DNA from 2 places in the Klebsiella sp. HN106 genome. Region 2 is predicted to be linked to the other one. Evidence: predicted binding sites of a transcription regulator. Region 2 holds the regulator's gene; the other holds the start of a gene.

Region 1 (5,189 bases), on a different contig from region 2:
GCAGACGCCGCTGACGGGCAGCGGCGCGGTGGCGATTTCCTGCGGAGAAAGCCAGGCCGCGCGTAAGATTCCCAGCGGCGTCACGCGCAGATGCGGCTGGCTGGCATCGCCCTGCATGGCAATCCCGCAGTCGGCAAACAGCGCCTGAGCCTGGCGGGCGTAATTCATCACGCTTTCGGCGCCGAGCCTGGCATAAGGGTGTTCGGGAAGCTGGCGGGCCAACTGGCCGATACCGTAAGCAACATCGGTGACGGTTTCGCCATTCGGCAGCGTCGAGAGCAAATCCAGCGAGGCGGAAGAGAAGTGCAGGGCGCTTTGGCCCCGGCTGATAATCACGCTGCGCAGGCCGCGCTGGTTGAGCGCCAGCCCGCAGAGCAGCCCGGCAAGGCCGCCGCCAATAATCGCGCAATCAAACTTCATCCTGGTGCTCCTTTTCTAATCCGCACAGACCGAGATAAACCCAGCGGGTAAACTCGCTTTCGCGCAGCGCATCCCCCCAGGCCACCGGCTGAACGCCTTTCCAGCGTTCGTTCAAAAATTGGGACAGCTGGGTGAGGGACCGCGCGGAGGTGGTGACGTTAAAACGCGCGAGCAGCCCGGCGGCGCGGCAGGCGCACAGTTCGCCCTGACAGGTTCCCATGCCGACGCGGGTACGGCGGCGCAGGTCAAGCAGGTTTTTCACCGCCAGGTTTTCAACCGCGTACTCTACTTCTCCGGCAGTGACCGCCTCGCATTCGCAGACCAGGCTACGGCGCTGGCGGCTATCGCCAAGCCATGCCGGGGTGCGATCGCCGTGGCGGTAGATGGCCGACCCGCGCAGCGGCGCAGGTAACGAGATGATTTTACTTAGCGTGGCTTCCGCCGGTTCCTGCGAACCGGGCAGCGGCGTATCGGCGGTCGTGCAGGGGGCGGTATTTCCGAGCTTGCGGCATAGCGCATCCGTGGCCCACTCCGCCATCAGACGATAGGTCATCAGCTTACCGCCGGTGATGGTGATGAAGCCTTCCATACCGTCGCGGCGGGCGTGGTCGAGCAGCACGATACCGCGGCTGACGCTACGGCCACTGGGATCGTCATCGCTGGCGACCAGCGGGCGTATACCGGAATAGGCGCGAAGGACCCGCGTCCGCCCCATGATCGGCGCCAGCTTTTCCCCCTCCCGCAGCAGCGTTTCGACTTCCTCGGTGGTTACACGGTTGTCGTCAATTTCGTCATAAGGAATATGCATTGAGGTGGTGCCAATCAGCGAAATAGTATCGCCGGGCACCAGGATATCGGCGTCAGCTGGTTTGCGGCAGCGGTTGATAACCTGACGGTTAATGCGGTGGTCGAGGATCAGCAAAGATCCTTTTGCCGGAAACATCGCGATGCGCAGGTCGGCGTACTCTGCGATGCGCTGCCCCCAAATCCCGGCGGCGTTGACCACCACCTGAGCGCGCAGCGTGCGCGATTCTCGGCGCTGATGATTGTAGATCGCGACGCCATGGACGCGATCGCCCTGCCGCAGCAGACCGGTGACTTCGCAGCCGGTGAGGATCGTCGCGCCATGTTCGCGGGCATCGAGCATATTCGCCGCGGTGAGGCGGAAAGGATCGACGGTGCCGTCGGGAACCTGTACCGCGCCGAGCAGCGCCGGGTTAACCGCGGGCTCAATACGCAGCGCTTCGGCGGGCGTTAGCGGCTGGGCTTCGATGCCTGCCTGCTGACAGGCGCTGATAAAGGTGTACTGGTACGCCGGGTCATCTTCCGGCAAGGTAATAAACAGGCCGCTGGTGGGCTCTATGCAGTGGCGGGCGATACGGCGCAATATACGGTTTTCGCTAATGCACTCGCGCGCTGATTCGCTATCGGTGACCGCATAGCGCGCGCCGCTATGCAGCAGACCGTGGTTGCGGCCAGTCGCGCCGGTGGCGATATCGTAGCGCTCCACCAGCGCTGCCTTTAGCCCGCGCAGCGCGCAGTCGCGCGCGATCCCGGCGCCGGTGGCGCCGCCGCCAATAATAATGACGTCATATTCACGACTATCGGCCATCTCCCCGTCCTCTGTTTTCGTTTTACATCATTTAGCCATATCGACAGCATTTAATGTTTGATTTCGAGCATATTTGCGCGCAATTCGAGCGTTTGTTGTGACTTTGTGCGCATATTAGAAAATGCTGTCATATTTCTGTAACAAAGTGTGCGACATTTCACAGTATTAGATTTACGCTTTGCCTACTATCGCGACCAAATCAGAAGTTGGTGAATAAATTACGTTTTTTTGCGTCGACGTCAGAAGAACAGCAATGGCCACGGAGGCTGATATGTTAAGTATATTTAAACCCGCAGCGCATAAAGCGCGATTGCCAACCGCGGAAATCGATCCTTTATATCGTCGATTACGCTGGCAGATCTTTATCGGTATTTTCTTCGGATATGCTGCTTACTATTTGGTTCGTAAGAACTTTGCTTTAGCAATGCCCTACCTTATCGAGCAGGGGTTCTCCCGTGGCGACCTCGGTTTTGCCCTTTCCGGTATCTCCATCGCCTACGGATTTTCGAAATTCATCATGGGGTCGGTTTCCGACCGCTCGAATCCGCGCATTTTTTTACCGGCAGGCTTGATTCTTGCCGCGCTGGTGATGCTGGTGATGGGCTTCGTCCCTTGGGCGACCTCCAGCATTATGGTGATGTTCGTTCTGCTGTTCCTGTGCGGCTGGTTCCAGGGGATGGGCTGGCCGCCGTGCGGACGTACGATGGTGCATTGGTGGTCGCAGAAAGAGCGAGGCGGTATCGTGTCGGTATGGAACTGCGCGCATAACGTCGGCGGCGGGATCCCGCCGCTGCTGTTCCTGCTGGGAATGGCGTGGTTTAACGACTGGCATGCGGCGCTGTATATGCCGGCTTTCGGCGCGATCCTGCTGGCGATTTTCGCCTTCGCGATGATGCGCGATACTCCGCAGTCCTGCGGTTTGCCGCCGATCGAAGAGTATAAAAACGATTATCCTGATGACTACAGCGAGAAGCATGAAGAGGAGCTGACCGCAAAGCAGATCTTTATGCAGTATATCCTGCCGAACAAGCTGTTGTGGTACATCGCCGTTGCAAACGTGTTTGTTTACCTGCTGCGCTACGGCATTCTTGACTGGTCGCCAACGTACCTGAAAGAGGTTAAGCACTTCGCGCTGGATAAATCCTCCTGGGCCTACTTCCTTTATGAATATGCGGGGATTCCGGGCACTCTACTGTGCGGCTGGATGTCGGATAAAGTGTTTAAAGGCAACCGCGGCGCGACCGGCGTCTTCTTTATGACCCTGGTCACCATCGCCACCGTTGTCTACTGGCTGAACCCGCCGGGTAACCCGGGCGTGGATATGGCCTGTATGATTATTATCGGCTTCCTGATTTATGGCCCGGTGATGCTGATTGGCCTGCATGCGCTGGAGCTGGCGCCGAAAAAAGCCGCCGGCACCGCTGCGGGCTTCACCGGCCTGTTCGGTTATCTCGGCGGTTCCGTGGCCGCGAGCGCCATCGTTGGCTATACCGTCGATTTCTTCGGCTGGGACGGCGGCTTTATGGTGATGATCGGCGGCAGCGTGCTGGCGGTTGTGCTGCTGATTATCGTGATGCTGGGTGAACGACGCCACCATCAACAGATGAAACAAGGTTAAGGTGCGGCGATGAAAAGTCAATTAACCACCCTGATGAGCGGAGTGCTGCTGGCCGCCACGGCGCTCTCCTTCAGCGCCGTGGCGGGAGAGAAAATCGTTATCGCCCACCGCGGCGCCAGCGGCTATCTGCCGGAACATACCCTGCCGGCGAAAGCGATGGCCTACGCGCAGGGGGCGGATTACCTTGAGCAAGACCTGGTGATGACCAAAGATGACCGGCTGGTGGTCCTGCATGACCACTATCTGGATCGGGTGACCGACGTGGCCCAGCGTTTCCCGCAGCGGGCGCGTAAAGATGGCCGCTTCTACGCTATCGACTTTACCCTCGCTGAGATAAAGTCGCTGAAGTTTACCGAAGGGTTTGAACCGAAAGATGGCAAGAACGTGCAAACTTATCCGGGTCGCTTCCCGATGGGGAAATCTGATTTCCGCATTCATACCTTCGAAGAGGAGATTGAGTTTGTCCAGGGGTTAAACCATTCGACCGGCAAAAACATTGGCATCTACCCGGAAATCAAAGCGCCGTGGTTCCACCATCAGGAAGGCAAGGATATTGCCGCCAGCACGCTGAAAGTGCTGAAGGAATATGGTTACACCGGCAAGCAGGATAAGGTGTATCTGCAGTGCTTTGACGCCAACGAGCTCAAGCGTATTAAGCATGAGCTGGAGCCGAAAATGGGGATGGATCTCAATCTGGTGCAGCTTATCGCCTATACCGACTGGAATGAGACCCAGCAGCGGCAGGCTGACGGCAAGTGGGTGAACTACAGCTATGACTGGATGTTCAAACCAGGGGCAATGGCGCAGATCGCCCAGTACGCTGACGGTATTGGTCCGGACTACCATATGCTGGTGGCGGAAGGCTCGAAACCGGGAGACGTGAAGCTGACGGCAATGGTGAAAGAGGCGCACGCCAGCGGCATGCAGGTACATCCATACACGGTTCGCGCGGATCAATTGCCTGACTACGCCATCGACGTCAATCAGCTCTATAACGTGCTGTACCATCAGGCGGATGTCGACGGCTTGTTCACCGATTTTCCGGATAAAGCCGTGCAGTTTCTGCACGCTAAGCAGTAAAAAGCCGGGTTTACCCGGCCTGTGAACGGCAGTTTTGTCGGGCGCATAAGCGTTATGCCGCCCGACAAAACTTACATCTCAATTTCGATATCGCCTTTTGCCCGGCAGCAGCAGGGCAAAATCTCTCCCGGCTGGACAAACGCCAGCGGCTCGGTGAGCCAGTCAACCTGACCGGAAACCAGCCGCAGACGACACGATCCGCAGTATCCTTCGCGGCATTGATACTCCACGTCGATATTGTGCGATTCCAGGGCCGCCAGCAGGGAGGGATGTTCATCCTGACACTCAAGGCGAGTGTCAGAAATCTTCAAGAAAATGCGTTTCATCAGAGCTGGAAGTTGCTCAGATCGTCAGCGTCGACTTCGGAATCGATCTGCCCGACCAGATAAGAGCTGACTTCCACTTCCTGCGGCGCGACCTGCACGTTATCGGACACCAGCCAGGTGTTGATCCACGGGA
Region 2 (5,189 bases):
ATGCTTCTGCTGGCTTAGCGTTTGCGCTTCGCGCTCAACGACCCGCAGCATCATCGGCACATCGATTTTATCGTTCATCGCCAGGACCGGCGCGGCTTCGATTCGCGACAGCGTCAGCAATTGTTTCACCAGGCCTTCCATTCGCTGAGTTTGCTCGCGCATGGTGTGCAACGCTTTTTCGCGCGTCCCCCCTTCCAGCACCTGCTCCTGCATCATCTCCAGATACCCCTGCAGCACCGTCAGCGGCGTACGCAGCTCATGGCTGACGTTAGCGAAAAAGTTTCTCCGCGCCCCTTCCAGCTGGTGCATCTGCGTAACATCGCGCGCAACCATCAGCAGCTGTTTATCGCTGTAGGGCATCACGCGAATCTCCAGATGGCGGCCGTTATTCAGCACCAGGTTGAGCGGTTTAGAAAAATCCCTGTATTTCAGGTAATTGGCAAATTCAGGATAGCGCAAGAGGTTAAGGATGTTCTGCCCGTTATCGTCAGGCCAGCGTAGATTCAGGATCTGCTGCGCCAGGCCGTTACACCAGAACATCGCGCCTTCTTCGGTGGTCAGCACTACCGCATCCGGCAGAGACTCCGCCCCGCTGCGAAAGCGCTTAATCAGGTTGCCCAGCTCACGGCGACGCTTTTTATTACGCATCTGCATTTGATGCAGTCCGTACAGCAGCGGCTCCCAGCTGCCGCTACCCGGCGGAGGCGTCATGCTGCGGTCAACCCACAGCCACCATGACAGGCGCATCAGATTCCAGAAATGCCAGATAAGAAGACCGGTCACTGCCGCCAATAAAAACCACGGCAGATGACCTAAAAACGCCCCGAGGATCAGGGCCGGGATACAACACAAGAAAAGCTCAAGCGCCAGCCTTTTCCATGACAGCCGTTCCAGCACGGTTCACACTCCTGTCAACATTCAGAATCGGGCGGAGAAACGATATCCCGTACCGCGAACCGTTTGTACCATCCGGTCATGGCCGCTATGTTCCAGCGCTTTGCGCAGACGGCGAATATGCACGTCTACCGTTCTGTCTTCAACATAAACGTTGGTTCCCCAGACGTGATTCAGCAGCTGTTCGCGGCTATAAACCCGTTCCGGGTGGGTCATAAAGAAGTGTAATAATTTAAACTCCGTCGGCCCCATATCCAGCGGATTTTCACCGGTCATGACCCGATGCGAAGAGGGGTCCAGGCTCAGCCCCTGCATTTCAATCACCTCTTCCACCGCCATCGGCGAAATGCGCCGCATCACGGCTTTAATTCGCGCCACCAGCTCTTTCGGGGAAAACGGCTTAGTGATGTAGTCATCGGCGCCGGTCTCCAGACCGCGGACGCGATCTTCCTCTTCGCCGCGGGCGGTGAGCATCACCACGGGAATATCGCGGGTCATCGCTTCACGCTTGAGCTGTTTAATAAACTGCAGACCCGACCCACCCGGCAGCATCCAGTCGAGGAGGATCAAATCCGGCCAGGGTTCATTGAGCTGATTAACCGCGCTGTCAAAATCTTCCGCCTCGACGGGCTGAAAGCCGTTTTGCTCCAGAACAAAGCAAACCATCTCGCGGATTGGAGCTTCATCTTCAACGACCAGAATTCTTCTCGCCATTATTTACCCTGTATTTTTTAGCCATCAGTATAGAAGTGCGCGGCCATTATGCGTCAGATTTATGACAGATTTATGAAAAAAATGACCGCCGGATGAACGCGGATTTCGAATTGTGACGCGGACTTATCGCGCCTGAGAGCAGTGTTGTCCCCGTAATAATTCGGCTTGCTTAAAGGCAGCAAGGGCGTAAGTCCCAAAAAAGAGATAACGATGCGACTGGGTGGGCGCGGGTAGCCAACACATAAGCAACTTGAAGGATGACGGGTATATAATGCCGCTTTCGCTTTTACGCTATGGAACAACTATGCGCATCCTTCATACCTCTGACTGGCATCTTGGGCAAAATTTTTACAGCAAAAGTCGCGCCGCCGAACATCAGGCGTTTCTCGACTGGCTGCTGGCCAGCGCGCAGGAATATGACGTCGATGCCATTATTGTCGCGGGCGATATTTTTGATACTGGCTCCCCGCCGAGCTACGCGCGCGAGCTGTATAACCGGTTTGTCGTTCAGCTGCAGCAAACCGGCTGTCGGCTGGTGGTGCTGGCGGGCAACCATGATTCGGTCGCCACCCTCAACGAGTCGCGAGACATTCTTGCGTTCCTGAAAACCACGGTCGTGGCCAATGCCGGCCACGCCCCCTTTATTCTGCCGCTGCGCGACGGTTCGCCGGGGGCGATTTTTTGCCCGGTGCCGTTCCTGCGCCCGCGTGAACTGGTAACCAGCCAGGCCGGGCACTCCAGCGGCGAAAAGCAGCAGCAGCTCCTGAGCGCCATCAGCGACTATTACCAGCAGCAGTACCAGCAGGCCTGCGAACTGCGCGGCGACCGGGCGCTACCGATTATCGCCAGCGGCCATTTAACCACCGTCGGCGCCAGCAAAAGCGACGCGGTGCGCGAAATCTATATCGGTACGCTGGACGCCTTTCCGGCGAGCCGTTTTCCGCCTGCCGACTATATTGCGCTCGGCCATATTCACCGTGCGCAGGTGGTGGGCGGCTGCGAGCATATCCGCTACAGCGGCTCCCCCATCCCGCTGAGCTTTGATGAAACAGGGAAAAATAAAAGCGTCAATCTGGTCACTTTTACCCACGGGCGTCTGGCGGATGTCACGCCGCTTATCGTTCCCGTCACCCAGCCGCTGGCGGTGCTAAAGGGCGATTTCGCCAGCATTAGCGAGCAGCTAAACCAATGGCAGGATAGCGCCCTGCAGCCCGCAGTGTGGCTGGATATCGAAATCACCAGCGACGAATATATGCATGATATCCAGCGTAAAATTCAGGCGCAGACCGAAACGCTGCCGGTGGAAGTCCTGCTGGTGCGCCGCAGTCGCGCCCAGCGCAACCGCATTCTGGCCGGCGCTCAGCGAGAGACCCTCAGCGAACTGCAGGTGGAGGATGTCTTCGCCCGCCGTCTGGCGCTGGAAACGCTGGAAGCCGCGCAGCAGCAGCGCCTGGAACAGCTTTTTAATGAAACGCTGCATAGCCTGAACGGTGAGGATCGCCTGTGAAAATACTCAGCTTACGCCTGAAAAACCTCAATTCACTGAAAGGTGAATGGAAAATTGATTTCACCGCTGAGCCGTTCGCCAGCAACGGTCTGTTCGCGATTACCGGGCCGACCGGCGCCGGAAAAACCACGCTGCTGGATGCTATCTGCCTCGCGCTCTATCACGAAACCCCGCGCCTGAGCAGCGTGTCGCAATCACAAAACGATCTGATGACCCGCGACACCGCCGAATGTCTGGCGGAAGTGGAGTTCGAAGTCAAAGGCATCGCCTATCGCGCCTTCTGGAGTCAGAACCGGGCGCGAAACCAGCCGGACGGCAACCTGCAGGTGCCGCGCGTCGAGCTGGCGCGCTGCGAGGATGGCAAAATCCTCGCCGATAAGATCAAAGACAAGCTGGAAATGACCGCCTCGCTCACCGGCCTGGACTATGGCCGCTTCACCCGCTCGATGCTGCTATCGCAGGGGCAGTTCGCCGCCTTCCTGAATGCTAAACCGAAAGAGCGCGCCGAGCTGCTGGAAGAGCTGACCGGTACCGAAATTTACGGCCAGATTTCCGCGCAGGTCTTTGAAAAGCATAAGCAGGCCCGCGTCGAGCTGGAGAAAATCCAGGCTCAGGCTTCCGGCGTCCTGCTGCTAAGCGACGACCAGCAGCTGGCGCTACAGCAAAGTTTGCAAGCGCTTACTGATGAAGAAAAACAGAAGGTTAGCGAACAAAGCCGTCTGCAAAATGCCCGTCAGTGGCTGGTACGCCGCGCAGAGCTGACAGCAGAAGATCTGCAGGCGCAGAGCGCGCTACGCGAAGCCCAATCTGCGCTGGAGCAGGCGCAGCCACAGCTGACCGTGCTGCTGAATGCCCAGCCAGCAGAGCACTTACGTCCACAGTGGACGCGTCAGCAGGAACAAACCACCGCGCTGGCGCAAACCCGTCGCCTGAGAGAAGAAGTAAATACTCGCTTACATGAAAGGCTGCGACGGCGAGCGGGGATTCGCCTCGCCGCCCGCCAGCAGTCTGAACGCCTGCAGAGCCACCAGCAAACGCTCTCCGCATGGCTAAAAGAGCATGACCGTTTTCAGCGGTGGGGCAATGCGCTGGCGGGCTGGCGGGCGGCTTTCCAGCAGCAGACTCGCGATACCCAGCAGCAAGCCGCCCTGCAGCAACGTCTGGCGGAAACCCGTCGCAGACTGGCAGACCTGCCGCCCGCCGTGCTGACGCTGGATGCCGAACAGGTCAGCGCCGGGCTGGCGCAGCACGCCGCGGCTCGCGCTCTGCGCCAGCAGCTCTCAGCGCTACATAGTCAACTTCAGCCTCTGGGCCAGCGCCTGATGCAGCTCAACGCCGCCGGGCAGGCCACCAGGCAGGAGCAGGAAAAACTGGAAGCGATGCTGGCTCAGCGCCGTCAGGCTTATAAAGAGAAGAATCAGCAGCTGAGCGATGTGAAAGCCCTGTGCGAAATGGAAGCGCGCATTGCCGGTCTTGAGGCCGAGCGTGCTCGCCTGCAGCCCGGTACCCCATGTCCGCTCTGCGGTTCCGCGCAGCATCCGGCCGTCGCCGAATATCAGGCGCTGGTTCCCGGCGTTAATCAGGCGCGGCGCGATGCGCTGGAGCGCGAAGTTAAACAGCTGGCGGAGGCTGGCGCCCTGGTGCGCGGCGAGCTGGACGCCCTGATTAAGCACCAGCAAAAAGAGGCGGCTGAGAAAGCATCGCTTCTGCAGCAGGAGCAAGCGCTTACATCACGCTGGCAGGAGACGATCGGCGGATTAAATATCGACCTGACGCCAAAGGATGATATTCCGGGCTGGATAAATGCGCAGCAGGAGCATGAACAGCGGCTCTATCAGCATCAGCAGCGTCTGGCCTGGCAGGCTCAGCAGCAGGAGTGCCAGCAGCAGCTTCAGCAGCTACAGCAGGAACAAGAGCAGCGCAGCGCCGCGCTGGCGGCCGAACTGAGCGCCTTTAGCCTGAGCCTACCGGCTGCAGAGCAGACCGCGAGCTGGCTGGCGCTGCGGGAAGAAGAGACCCGCAGCTGGCAGGCCAAACAGAATGAACTGCTCGCCCTGCAGGAACAGCTCCAGCA

The links. Region 2 encodes PhoB, which activates phosphate uptake and scavenging genes when phosphate is short. Its sites were predicted from a motif close to CTGTCATAAAACTGNCNNAT; they were not measured.
Region 1: a site for PhoB is predicted at 2,157-2,176, ahead of glpT (glycerol-3-phosphate transporter). Genes of this name have one in related genera too.

What each region holds. Positions count from the first base shown of each region.
Region 1 is NZ_JBLURD010000004.1:319,095-324,283, forward strand. It holds gene glpB (glycerol-3-phosphate dehydrogenase subunit GlpB) at 1-420, opposite strand, end outside; gene glpA (anaerobic glycerol-3-phosphate dehydrogenase subunit A) at 410-2,032, opposite strand; gene glpT (glycerol-3-phosphate transporter) at 2,304-3,650, shown strand; gene glpQ (glycerophosphodiester phosphodiesterase) at 3,660-4,730, shown strand; gene yfaE (class I ribonucleotide reductase maintenance protein YfaE) at 4,802-5,056, opposite strand; gene nrdB (class Ia ribonucleoside-diphosphate reductase subunit beta) at 5,056-5,189, opposite strand, start outside.
Region 2 is NZ_JBLURD010000002.1:867,723-872,911, forward strand. It holds gene phoR (phosphate regulon sensor histidine kinase PhoR) at 1-897, opposite strand, end outside; gene phoB (phosphate response regulator transcription factor PhoB) at 919-1,608, opposite strand; gene sbcD (exonuclease subunit SbcD) at 1,913-3,115, shown strand; gene sbcC (exonuclease subunit SbcC) at 3,112-5,189, shown strand, end outside.